DNA from 3 places in the Fontibacillus forbon genome. Region 3 is predicted to be linked to each of the others. Evidence: riboswitches for the same ligand, from Rfam matches in the RefSeq annotation. Region 3 holds a riboswitch; each other region holds the start of a gene.
The links. A riboswitch is a leader RNA that binds a small molecule or an ion and turns the genes downstream of it on or off. The one in region 3 is predicted to bind glycine.
Positions count from the first base shown of each region.

Region 1: it holds a riboswitch for glycine, as region 3 does, so the genes downstream of both, sdaAB (L-serine ammonia-lyase, iron-sulfur-dependent subunit beta) here and gcvT (glycine cleavage system aminomethyltransferase GcvT) in region 3, are expected to answer to the same signal.
Region 2: it holds a riboswitch for glycine, as region 3 does, so the genes downstream of both, ACLB09_RS12980 (amino acid permease) here and gcvT (glycine cleavage system aminomethyltransferase GcvT) in region 3, are expected to answer to the same signal.

Region 1 covers NZ_JBKGFV010000002.1:964,271-968,742, reverse strand. The annotation lists gene ACLB09_RS11445 (cellulase family glycosylhydrolase) at 1-322, shown strand, start outside; gene ACLB09_RS11440 (ABC transporter permease) at 504-1,280, shown strand; gene ACLB09_RS11435 (ABC transporter permease) at 1,277-2,077, shown strand; gene ACLB09_RS11430 (ABC transporter ATP-binding protein) at 2,090-3,079, shown strand; glycine riboswitch at 3,163-3,274, shown strand; gene sdaAB (L-serine ammonia-lyase, iron-sulfur-dependent subunit beta) at 3,459-4,124, shown strand; gene sdaAA (L-serine ammonia-lyase, iron-sulfur-dependent, subunit alpha) at 4,185-4,472, shown strand, end outside.
Region 2 covers NZ_JBKGFV010000003.1:187,727-192,198, reverse strand. The annotation lists gene ACLB09_RS12985 (FprA family A-type flavoprotein) at 1-1,159, opposite strand, end outside; gene ACLB09_RS12980 (amino acid permease) at 1,351-2,730, opposite strand; glycine riboswitch at 2,874-2,954, opposite strand; gene ACLB09_RS12975 (hypothetical protein) at 3,215-4,288, shown strand; gene ACLB09_RS12970 (hypothetical protein) at 4,327-4,472, opposite strand, start outside.
Region 3 covers NZ_JBKGFV010000001.1:845,284-849,755, reverse strand. The annotation lists gene mtnB (methylthioribulose 1-phosphate dehydratase) at 1-348, shown strand, start outside; gene gcvH (glycine cleavage system protein GcvH) at 491-886, opposite strand; glycine riboswitch at 1,086-1,189, shown strand; glycine riboswitch at 1,191-1,307, shown strand; gene gcvT (glycine cleavage system aminomethyltransferase GcvT) at 1,394-2,536, shown strand; gene gcvPA (aminomethyl-transferring glycine dehydrogenase subunit GcvPA) at 2,536-3,900, shown strand; gene gcvPB (aminomethyl-transferring glycine dehydrogenase subunit GcvPB) at 3,888-4,472, shown strand, end outside.

The sequences.
Region 1 (4,472 bases), on a different contig from region 3:
TCCGGAGTTGGGCAATGCTTCAGGTTCCACAGAGGATTTTGCAATTCCGACTACCTTTAACGGAAACCAGCTGGCCACGATGGAAGCATTGTATTCCGGCGGGGGCAATGCGGGACCACAGGATTGGACGTCCTTCAAAGAATTCGGATATACCTTTGCTCCTTCGTTCGCAACCGACGAAATTCAGTTGAAACCGGAATTTTTCAAGGAAGTGAAGGATGGAGACGTGATCTTGAAATTCCACTTCTGGAGCGGAGAGATCGTAAACTACAAAATTACGAAAAAGGGAACCAGCGTGACCGGGCAAGTTTTCCGGGATTAGGGACCCCTGGATGGGAAGCCTCGAGCCGCGTGTATTTAGCGGACCGGGGCTTTTTACTTTACGGCAAAAAAGTCTTGCCCGGTTTGGAATATTAAGGTATGATAATGTCCTTCTTGCAAAATCGCCTTGTCTGAAGTGGACGAAAACTTGCGTCCAATATGCTTATCGGAGGTGTTCTTCAATGCTTTATTTCACGCTGGCTTCCAAAGCCTATGCCCGAAACCTGCAGTACCGCGGTGCGCATATGGTGCACAATCTGGCAAGTGCCATGTTCGGATTCATGTACGCATGTATCTGGATCGGGCTGGGCAAAGATCATTCTTTGGGGGATTACGGAACGCAGGGGATGGTGGGCTACATCGCTTTTACCCAGGCAGCGCTCTGGGTTACCAGCTTCATCTCAAACGGCCTCGGCATTCCTCAATCCGTCAGGACCGGTCAAATCTCGCTCGATCTGATGCGTCCCGTTCATTTGTTCAGCCATCTGATGGCCAGGGAATGGGGACAAATCGCCTACCAGTTTCTTTACAAATCCATTCCGATTTACCTCCTGTATTTTTTTCTTTTTTCACTCCGGCTTCCCGATCATGGGATCACTTACTTGTTCACCTTTCTTGGACTAACCGGAGCCGCCTATTTATCCATTTGCATGAATTATCTTATCGGCGTCAGCGCTTTGTGGACGACGGAATCGTCCTGGCTGTATTGGGGCAATCACGCGATGATCAACCTGCTGGCCGGCTTTTTTATTCCGCTGGAATGGTTGCCCCGCTGGCTTGAAAATCTCGCCTGGATGTCTCCGTATCCATATCTGCTTTATGTGCCGACGACCGTGTATCTAGGTCACGGAAGCGGACGCGGATTATGGGGGACTTTGTTTTGGGGCGTGTTTATGACGGTGCTTTGTCTCCTGGTCACCCGCGTCGTACGGCGGAAATTGGAGGTGCAGGGAGGATGAAGCTTAGATCCTGTTTGGCTATGTACCGCCTGCTGATCAAAACCAGCATCAAAAGCCGAATGCAGTACAAATTTAATTTCATGCTCGCGTCGGTGCTCGCCGCGTTGATCCAAATTTCCGAATTTCTGATGATTGCGATCGTGCTGGCCAAATTCGGCGCGATCAAGGGATGGTCCATCTATGAGATCGGATATTTGTTCGCGGTGATGACGTTGTCCAAGACGTTGTACAGGACCTTTGCCGATGAAGTGCATCATTTGGAAAAATATCTGGTGGGTGGGGATTTCGATCAGTTGCTGACCCGGCCGATGCCGGTACTGCTAGCTCTGATGCCGCAAAATTTCAGAATTATGCTCGGTGAAGTGCTGCAGGGCGGCTTTATTCTCTGCTGGTCTCTTGGCGGGATGATGCACAGCGGACAAGTTGGTTGGGCCGCCGTGCCGTGTACGCTGTTTATCATATTTACGGGTGCGGTCATTTTGTTCTCGATAGGTCTTGCCACCGCAACGATCGGCTTTTGGACGACCCGGATCGAAGAATTGCAGAACTTTACGGAGGATGCCGCACGTACGGCTGCGCAGTATCCGCTTACCTTGTATCCCAAGTGGATGAAATCGCTGCTCCTGATCGTGATTCCGGTCGGATTCGTGAATTATGTTCCGTCTCTTTACATCCTGAAGGGGGAGCTGGGGGCGTGGGTGCTCCCGGCATTGGCAGGCGTGGCGATCGTTTGTCTGGCGGCAAGCCTGCGTTTCTGGCGGTTCGGTATTACCAAATATCAGAGTACGGGGAGTTAAGGAGGGAAGAAAATGATCGAAGCTCGAAATTTGTGCAAGGATTTTAAAACGCCGGTAGTGCCGGAAGGGCGCTTTTCCGGATTACGTGCGCTGTTCTCACGGGAATACCGGCTGAAAGAAGCGGTACGCGGAATTAGTTTCCAGGTAAAACAAGGCGAGTTCGTAGGCTACATCGGCCCGAACGGGGCGGGGAAGTCGACGACGATCAAAATGCTGACAGGGATTTTGCATCCAACCTCCGGTGAGGTAACGGTAGGCGGATGGAACCCGCACCGGGACCGCCAGAAAGCGGTCCGGCAGCTGGGCGTCGTCTTTGGACAGCGCAGTCAGCTTTGGTGGGACCTCCCGGTGAAGGATTCCTATGACATTCTGGCTCAAATGTATGACGTCACTCCGGCGGATAAGAAGCAAAGGCTGAATCAGTTTGCGGAACTGCTGGATCTGCATGAATTTTGGGACACGCCGGTAAGGAAGCTGTCGCTCGGTCAGCGGATGCGGGCCGATATTGCGGCCGCGATGCTGCATGATCCCGAGCTGCTGTTTCTCGACGAGCCTACGATCGGCCTCGACGTGCATGCTAAGCTCAATATCAGGCGGTTCCTGCGTAAATTGAACGAGGATTTCGGCAAAACGATTTTGCTGACGACCCATGATATGGATGACATAGAACAGCTGTGCAGCCGGGTCATGGTTATCAATCACGGGGAATTAAAGTACGACGGGACGATTGGGCGTCTGCGGGAGATGATCGGATTGCCGACGCTGATCCGGGTCAAATTTCGCGGGGATTTTCAGGTTCCTGGGGAATGGATCACCATCAGCCCGTCCCTGTCATTTAATGTGACACGGGTTGAAGGCGATACCGTTACGCTTGAGGCGAATCGCCGGGAAATCAGTACGATCGATATCATTCGGGTAGTCGGGGGATGGGGCGAAATCGACGATATCGCCATGGAAGAGCCGGAATTCGAGGAAGTCATCCGCAGTTTTTCCGCCTCATAGGCGATATGGAAAAACTTGTGTTAGCTATCTTGACATTTGCCGCTTCTCATCTTACATTGGATTATACAAACTGAAAAATGCGGATGAAGATGATGGGAGAGCCCGCTTTCACTGAGGAAGCGGCACCGAAGGAGCAAAGGGCCGGCACTGCATGACGGCAATGAATCTCTCAGGTACCAGGACCATGATCCGACGCGACTCTGGAGAGAGCGTTCAGCCACCAACGGGGTACATGTTCCTAAAGGATTCGGAACATTAAACTTTCTGGTAACCGGGACAGAGAAAAGGCAGCAGGCCTTTTCCCTGTCCCTTTTTTTGCGCAGAAGGGAAAGCTGAGCGTATGGCTATATAGAAAAAATGAGCAGTCGGGGGAAAAACCATGCGATTTAAAAATGTATTTTCAATTATCGGGCCGGCGATGATCGGCCCATCCAGTTCGCATACGGCCGGGGCGGTACGAATCGGACGCTTCGCCCGGCAATTGTTTGGGGAATTGCCGGCGGAGGCGAATATTTGCTTCTATGGTTCGTTCGCCGAAACCTTTAAGGGCCATGGCACGGATCTTGCCGTGGTCGGCGGGATTTTGGATTATCCCACGGATGATGAGCGTATCCGCCACTCCTTGCAAAATGCCGAAGACATGGGGATTGAGCTTCATTTCTCTACCGGCGTAGCGCCGGGGGCTCATCCGAATACGGTAAAGATTGTTTTGTCTGCCGGGGAGAAGCGAAGTGAAGTGATTGGTGCTTCCATCGGCGGAGGAACGATCGTGATCCGGAATATCGACGGATTCGAAGCGAAATGCTCCGGTGAATTGCCTACGCTTGTAATCGCCCACGCCGACCGTCAAGGCGTACTGGCCGGAATTACCGCGCTGTTCAGCCGGGAAAACGTAAATATCGGTTATATTATTACGGACCGGAAGGGTAGAACCGCCGAAGCATTGACGGTGGTCGAGGCGGATTCGGCCATTCCGGAGACCCTGATCGAAGCGATCTCGGCGCTGCCTCACGTCAGCCGGATTTCTTACATCCATTTAACGTAAACCCGAGTATGAAGCTCAATGTAATGAAAGTATAGGTAAGTACAGGAAGGAGCGGACACCATGCGCTTTCGCAATTTGCAGGAGCTCATCGAAGTTTGCAATAAAGAGTCCAAGACGATTTCTCAAATTATGCTGGAGGACCAGGCCGAAGAGAGCGGTCAATCGGTAGGGGAAATCATGGCTGTCATGGCTGAATATTATCAAATTATGAAAACAGCGGTTCATAAGGGGTTAACCGAGGAGATTACTTCAACCAGCGGATTAACCGGGGGCGATGCGAAAAGAGTGGAGGAATACCGGAGGTCCGGGCAGCCGTCCGCCGGAGATATTGCCAGCCAGGCGATGGCT
Region 2 (4,472 bases), on a different contig from region 3:
GGGCAAATCGGACGCGAACCGGAAACTCGACATGGGTCATCCCCGTTGATTTGATGACTTGGGAGGTGGTTTGTACATTCATATTCGTCTGCAAAAGATAGTCCTGAATGACTTCAATCGCTTCCCCGCTCCATCCATAAGAACCAAAGGCTGCGGCAATCTTGCCTTCCAAATTCAATTCCTTCAAATCCATTAGCAACTCTTCCAGGTTCCCGATCATATCCGCATATTTGGTTGAGCTTCCGATCCATACGGCATCGGCGGCTTGAATACTTGCGATAATCTCTGCTTTATCTGCCTTATCCGAATTAAATACCGTAGTCTGAATTTGATTCTCTTCAAAGAAATGCTTCAGCTGCTCCGCTACTTTTTTCGTATTGTTCTTAATGGTTGTATACACGATAGTTACTCGTTTGTTATCTACGGTATTTGCGCTTAAAGTGGCATAGAGGTCAACATATTTCTGAATGTCCGTCCGCAAAATATAGCCATGTGAAGGAGCAATCATTTGCACATCCAGATCCTCTAGGGCTTGAATCAATGTACGCACATATCTGCGGTGCGGATGAATGATCGCATTATAGTAGCCGATGAAATCATCCGTAATATCATAGCCTGCTTCATCTGCGAACAGGGACCCTGTTGTGGCCACATGTGTACTGAAAATATCGCAAGGGAACAAAATTTTATCCTCGATGCAATACGTAATCATCGTTTCTTCGGTATGCAAGTAAGGCGTTTCTTTGAATTTCAATGTTTTGCCGCCGATATCCAGCGTGTCGCCATCTTTTACAACCAGGAAGGTTCTCGAATGAAGCTTATACATTTCTTTTAACTCGTTAACAGCCAATTCCGTGCACACAATCGTTGCATTAGGCGCTCTGCCTGCAAGTGCCGCTAGACCGCCGGAATGGTCAGGCTCCGTATGATTAATAACGATATATTGAATGTCATTAGGGTCAATAAACTCACTCAAATATTCAACAAACTCCCGGCCAAATTCCATATCTACGGTATCGATCACGGTTGGTTTGGCTGTTTTGAGCAAATAAGCATTGTACGTTGTCCCTTTAGCGAGAATCAAACGGTGGAACGGCACCTCACGGTCATCTATTTTTCCTACCCAGTATATGTCCTTGGCTATCTCCATTTTATTCATCTCTATCACTCGCCCTCCTATTGGCTCTTTGTATTTAACTAACTGCCCCCATCCTATCCCACTTTAAAAAATTCAATCAGGATTTGAATCACAATTTGAGAAATTTGTCACAGACTCATCTTACTGTCAAAAAAAAACAGGATACCCCTTTCCAAATGGAAAAGAGTATCCTGTTCTAATCATCCTCGTCCTTACTGTTTATGGATCATGCTCTGATCCTGATTGATCTTTCTCTTCTTGCTTCCGATCGAATACAAGATGAACAATAGAATAAACCATAGCGGCGTAAACAATAAAGCCGGACGTGTTTCCGCAGCGATCAGCATGATGATGAGAATTCCGGCAAACAAAGTCAAGACGGCATAATTCACGGCCGGCGTTAAAGGCGCTTTGAATTTCGACTTAGCCTGCAAATCCGGCCGGGTTTTCTTATATTTGATATGGCATACAAGAACGACGCCCCAAACCCAAATAAAACAAATGGCGCTTATGGTGGTCACGATACCGAAAGCCTGCTCCGGAATGAGTTTGCTTAAAAGAGCGCCCGCGGAGATGACCAGCGTAGAAATGAATAGCGAGTTGCCCGGTACATGATTCTTATTCAATTTTCCGAAGCGGGGCGACGCCTGCCGGTTTTTGCTCAAATTATAAAGAATCCGGCTTGTCGAGAACATTCCGCTGTTGCAAGCGGACGCGGCTGAAGTCAATACGACGAAGTTAATAATGCCTGCGGCAAGCGGAATCCCTACCAAACTAAAGGTTTTCACAAAAGGACTTTCCGACGCATTGAGCTGAGTCCACGGGTTGATGCACAGCAGGACGAAAAGAGCGCCAACGTAGAAAAACAAAATCCGCAGCGGTATTTTATTGATCGCCGAAGGGATGTTTTTTTCCGGATTGGAGGTTTCCGCTGCCGATACGCCCACCAATTCCACGCCGACATAAGCGAATACCACCATTTGAAAGGAAAATAAAAAACCTGTAACGCCGTTCGGAAATAATCCCCCGTGTTTCCAGAGGTTAGTTACCGTAACCGATCCTGCATCGGTCTTGAATCCCATGATCAGCAAAATGACCCCAATGCCGATTAAGGCGAGAATCGTGATGACTTTAATTAACGCAAACCAAAATTCCAGTTCTCCAAAATTCTTTACGGTTAATAAATTGAGCCCTAACAAAATGATCAAGCAGATGATGGCCGGTACCCACTGCGGGATATCGAACCAATATTGTACGTATACGCCCACCGCGATAACGTCAGCCATCGCCGTCATGATCCAGCAAAACCAATACGTCCAGCCGGTGATGAATGCAGCCCGAGGCCCGAGATAGTCTTCGGCAATGTCCGTAAACGACTGATAACCCGCTTTGGACAACAGCAGTTCTCCCAGTGCTCTCATCACAAAAAACACGGCGATTCCCACGATCAGATACGTAATCATGATGGATGGACCCGCCTGCTGGATCGCTTTGCCCGAACCTAAAAATAATCCCGTACCAATGGTGCCTCCGATGGCGATTAGCTGAACATGACGATTGGCCAGCTCTCTCTTTAATTCCGGTTGTGCCATACCTAGTTCCCCCTTAATTTATACATTACTTTGATGCAAACAAAAAAGAGATTGGATGTCATCCAATCTCCCGGTTCATAAAGAATATTAAATAGTACCTGTCCAGCCAATAGCGATAGCGATCAGCATGACAAATAAATATTCAGTACTCTTCTGTCCTTTTGCCTGAGATTGTGAACCCTTCGGCGCCGCGGAAATCCCGCAGTCTCTCCAGAAGCTGCTCCTGCTATAGTGTGATCCATAGCAATCATAGCTTGCGAATTATGAAGTTAATGATGCCGTATTGCTGTTCTGATATTTTAACATATTACTTGCGATGTGATGATTTAATCAGTGATAAAAGTCGCTATGCCGAAAAACCTCTTCTATACATGACGGTTATGGAAAAAACCAGCTTGCGTTGTTGCGTATTCATGGGTAACTCCCTTACAGTTAGATTATGCGTTATACGAATGCAATCCTAATAGAACCGAGGATATGAGTGATGAACCTTCAACAATTCTATAACGAATATCTAAACAAAAAGTTTAACAGGGGGTTACCGTCCGCTCAAATCGGCGGCTTTGAATACTTCCTTCTTGAAGACGATGGCGCGGAATTGTTCTTTGCGGATCGTAATGAGGAGTCGTTTACGGAGTGGGCCTCTGAATTGCAACCGAGAGATCCCAACTACATCACGAATCCGGATTGGGAGCCCGTACTCTCCGCTGATTTTGAACATCTGGATCTATATGACGAACAGACCTTGTATTATCTGTTGTTTACTATTAACGCTACGACGTCCATCGCCAAGATTCACCCGTACAATGCCATGAACGATTTTATGAAAAGCTATTGCTTTTTTCAGCTAACCCAGTCGGCGGAAACCGTCAGACTGAACGATGAACAAAGGCAGCAACTCAGAGAATTTTTCTTCTTTTTCTACCTTTATGCTCACCCGGTCAATGAGGAAACCCTCTACGCCTTCTCCTATCGCGGGCAAGATCTGGTGCATACGAAAACGAATATCGTCATGGAGCATTATTTTTCCGCTTATCACGATTATTACAGCGAGAATTCCGACCAGTATAAGGATACGCTATCCATAGGTCCGCTGGAAATACAGGCCTGCAAAAACCTCACCCTGGCGCTGCTAAGGTCCATAGAGGGTAAATCGGCCAAGCTGGCCATGCCTCCGGAAGAAGGGCTGGACGAGATATTAAGACTGATTAATAACGTTGATCATCTGATCCGGACTTACTCGGAAAATAAATCAGTGTTATTCGCCATCATGAAGGACTTTCTCTCCGACACTCGCTCTAACCCCTATCGGGATCATTGTTTCAGCACGTTGTTGCAGAATTACGTCTGCTATATTCTTTATTTTAACTTTGATGAAATTCACGACTTGGTGGATTACTTTAAAGGCACCCCATCATGGTGCGAGGTCATTATCAATAAAATCTTTACGGACGCTATTTTCATTCAGAAGATCATGAGACAGAACCATGTGGATCTTGCCGAGCACAAGAATGTAACCCGATTCTTTGGGAAGGAGGCCCGAGAATTCTATTTGTAATTCAAGAGGCCGCCTTCCGGTTAGGCATATGTTGCGATTCAAGGAAAGATGATTTCTCCGTCGTTGCTGCTGACATCAAAAAATCCGACCTTGTGTTTTAAAGCCAATTCCCGCATGGTCGTATAGGCTTCCTCAGCCACGGAATAAGCAAAGGCCGCATAGATGACGGCGGAGCCTAGCGAGT
Region 3 (4,472 bases):
TTTCACGTGCATACCGTTTATAACACCCTGCTCAGCGAATATTACGGTGACCAAGGGGCTGTGCCGGTCAAGGGCATCGAACTGATCAAGGCCCTAGGCATCTGGGAAGAAGACGCTGTGATTCATATCCCGGTGTTGCCGAATTATAGCGACATCCCTTCGATTGCCAAGCTGATTCCCGGCTCGCTGAAACCCGAGGTTCCAGGTATTCTTCTGCGGAATCATGGCATCTATGCGTGGGGAAAGAACGCCCTTGATGCGAAACGTCATCTGGAATCGTTTGACTTTATTTTTGAAGTGCTGTACCGCAGCTTGCTGCTTCCCCCCTTACCCATGAATAAAGAGTAAGGGTTTAAGTCTATATGATTACAGTTCTCGTCCATTATTGGCGGATACAAACGACTCGCGACTTCAGTGGAGCTTTCATGAGCATCAAGCCATGATCACAGCCTTCCGACGCGAGTTATTTTCCGTTTTTACGACTAATTCCTTATTTTTTGAGAAACTCGGCATACTCCTTGGCATCCATCAGTTTGGAAAAAGCGGCCTCAGGCGCTTCGGCCAAAGTGATGCGCACCATCCAGCCGCCTTCATACGGTTGTTCATTGACCACTTCAGGAGCACTCTCAAGTTCCGTATTAACTTCCAGTACCGTCCCGCTCACCGGCGTAAATAAATCGGCCACGGTTTTGACCGACTCGATCGTCCCGATTCCTTCCTCGGCCTCCACCTCCCGTCCCGGATCGGGCATTTCCACAAACACGATATCTCCAAGCCGGTGTTGGGCAACATCCGATATTCCGATTTTTACAGTACCGTCCCCCAAATCTTGTACCCATTCATGATCTACGCTGTACCGATAATTTTCCTTGATTTCATTCGACACCCTGCTTCCTCCTCTTCCTTACATGCCCATTTGAATTCACGTACAGATTATTCCAAATCCGGCTTTAATGTCAATATTATTAACACAAACATTTCAACTTGTCCGATGTAATCGATTGCAAAATTTTTAAATATTTTTTTGTGGCAAGTTTATTGACATGTACGTAAAATTTGGTTATTAATGGATATGTAAACAGCGGTTGATGGCAGTGGGAGAGATTACGGTTCAGACAAACCGTAACGCCGAAGGAGCAAACCGTGAATGGACGGTGAATCTCTCAGGCAAAAGGACTTCTGCCGGACGCGACTCTGGAGAGAATCCGCTTTTTTCGGGCGGATCACCCACGGGGAAACCTGTATGCTTACCTGCAAAACAGACCTGCTTCCATACAGGGTAACTCTCAGGTAGACAGGACAGAGCCAAAGGAATCATCGTGCGCGAAGCATGTGATTTCTTTGGTTTGTTTTATTTCTTGGGCAAAAAGCAAATAAGACGAGGTGGAGAAATATGACCGATCTGTTCAGAACACCGCTTTACCCCTGCTATGAACGATATCCGGGCGTCCGCTGCATCGATTTCGGCGGTTGGGAACTGCCGGTGCAATTCAGCGGAATTCAAAAAGAACATGAGGCTGTGCGTACGCGGGCCGGCTTGTTTGATGTATCCCATATGGGCGAATTTATGGTGGACGGACCTGAGGCGGAGAAATATCTCCAGCGTATGACGACCAACGACATTTCGGTACTGGTGCCCGGAAAGGCGCAGTATACGCTGATGTGCTATCCGGACGGCGGTGTTGTCGACGATCTGCTCATTTACAAGCTGAGCGAGCAAAACTACTTACTCGTCGTAAATGCCGCCAATACGAATTCGGATTTGGAGTGGCTGGAACGGCATCTGCCTGCCGAAGGAGTCAGTCTCCGTAACGTATCCGAGACGACGGCGCTTTTAGCCTTGCAAGGGCCGCTTGCGGCAACCATCCTCGCTAAGGTGTGGCAAGGGGACCTTCACGGAATGCCTCCGTTTACCTTCCTCCCGGCCACGGAGGTAGGCGGAATCAAAGTGCTTTTATCAAGGAGCGGTTATACCGGGGAGGACGGATTTGAGTTTTATGTCGCCGCGGAAGAAGCAGGCGCGCTTTGGACTCTCCTGATGACCGCCGGCGAACCCGAAGGTTTGATTCCTGCCGGTCTTGGGGCAAGGGATACGCTGCGCTTCGAAGCATGCCTTTCCCTATACGGCCAGGAAATATCGCCTTCCATTTCACCCCTTGAAGCTGGACTCGGCAATTTCGTGAAATGGAATAAAGGTGAATTTCTCGGCCGCGAGGCATTGAACAAGGAGCGAGAAGACGGTTCTTCGCGAAAACTGGTCGGTCTGGAAATGATGGAGCGCGGGATTCCCCGCAACCACTATCCCGTCTATGCCGAAGGATCGCCAAATCCAATCGGTATAATCACGACAGGCGCCCCCTCCCCTACACTAAAAAAGAACTTAGGCCTTGCTCTCATTCCCGCTTCCTTGGCACAGCCCGGTACCGTTCTTGAAGTCGATATTCGCGGAAATAAGGTAAAGGCTAAAGTCGTGCCGACTCCCTTTTACCGGCGGACTCGTCCTGAAAACGATACAGCCATGAAAGGAGAATCGTGATTATGAAGCATCGCTATCTCCCTCTGACCGAACAGGATCGCGCCGATATGCTTGCCGTCATTGGTGCGACATCGATTGAAGAGCTGTTCCGGGATATTCCGGACAACGTGCGCTTTAACGGAGACTTGCCGGTTCAATCCCGGTTGGACGAATATTCCCTCACCCGCCACATGTCCGAGATGGCCCGGCGGAATGCCGACAGCGACCGGTACTCCAGTTTTCTCGGCGCGGGTATTTACGATCATCATATTCCTTCCGTCGTGCAGCATGTTGTTTCCCGCAGTGAGTTTTATACGGCATACACTCCTTATCAACCCGAAATCAGCCAAGGAGAACTGCAAGCTATCTTCGAATTTCAATCCTATATCTGTGAGCTGACGGGACTTTCCGTAGCCAATGCAAGTATGTATGACGGCGCTACCGCCCTTGCGGAAGCGGGTTCGCTCGCAGCTGGCGCGACCAAGCGAAAGACGCTGGTCGTTTCCCGCGCCGTTCACCCCGAAGCCCGCGAAGTGCTGGCCACATATGCACGCGGTCTGAATCTGAATGTCGTCGAAGTCGGGCTGGATGGGGGCGTAACTGATCAGAAGGCGCTTGAGGCGTCCCTAACCGAGGAAACGGCAGCGGTCCTGATTCAATCCCCGAATTTCTTCGGGATGATCGAAAATTTACAATCCGTCGCCGAACTGACTCACAGACGGGGCGGACTGATGATTGTCAGCACCAATCCGCTATCGCTTGGCATGCTGGAAGCACCGGGAAAACTGGGGGCAGACATCGTTGTCGGAGATGCGCAGCCGCTTGGCATCTCCCCCTCCTTCGGCGGCCCTACCTGCGGGTTCTTCGCCGTTTCGGAGGCCAACATGCGCCGGATCCCGGGCCGGATTATCGGACAGACGACCGACAAACACGGCAAACGCGGCTTCGTGCTCACGTTGCAGGCACGCGAACAGCATATCCGTCGCGAGAAAGCGACCTCCAACATTTGCTCGAATCAAGCGCTCCTCGCTTTGGCCGCCTCCGTTTATTTGTCCACGATGGGCAAACAAGGAATGGCCGAGATGGCCGAGCTCAATCTGCGTAAAAGTCATTACGCCAAGTCGCGATTGACGGCGATTCCGGGCGTAACCAGCCCGTTCGACGGGCCCTTCTTCAACGAATTTACGCTTGCCTTGCCGGAAGACGCGGATATGGAACAGCTCCAACGCAAGCTGCTGAATGCCGGGATAATCGGCGGTTACGACCTGAGCCGGAGTTATCCCGAACTGCCCGGACATATGCTGATCGCCGTCACCGAAAAACGGAGCAAAGATGAAATCGACCATTTTGCCTGCGTAATGGAGGAATCGATATGCGCGAAATGAATGATCTGAACCAAACCAACGAGATTCCCGTAGCCGATTCCATCAATGAATCCCGGGAGATTATCGTATCGGACATAACGGAGAAGAATCAGCCGCTGATTTTTGAACTCAGCAAGCCCGGACGGATCGCTTATTCTTTACCGGAATGCGACATTCCTGCTGTTCCGTTGGAAACGTTGATTCCAGCAGTACTGCGGCGCAGTGAAGCCCCCGCCTTGCCGGAAGTATACGAGGTAGACGTAATCCGGCATTATACGGCGTTGTCTCGCCGCAATTTCGGGGTGGACAACGGTTTTTACCCGCTGGGCTCCTGTACGATGAAATACAATCCCAAAATCAATGAGGATGTTGCCCGTTATGCCGGGTTTGCGAATATTCATCCGTATCAGCCTGAAGAAAGCATCCAAGGGGCGTTGGAACTCATGTTTAAGCTGCAGCAGAATCTGGCCGGAATTACCGGCATGGATGAAGTGAGTCTGCAGCCGGCCGCGGGCGCTCACGGGGAGTGGGCCGGGCTGATGATGATCCGCGCCTATCATGAGGCCCGCGGGGAGCACCGCACGAAAGTCATC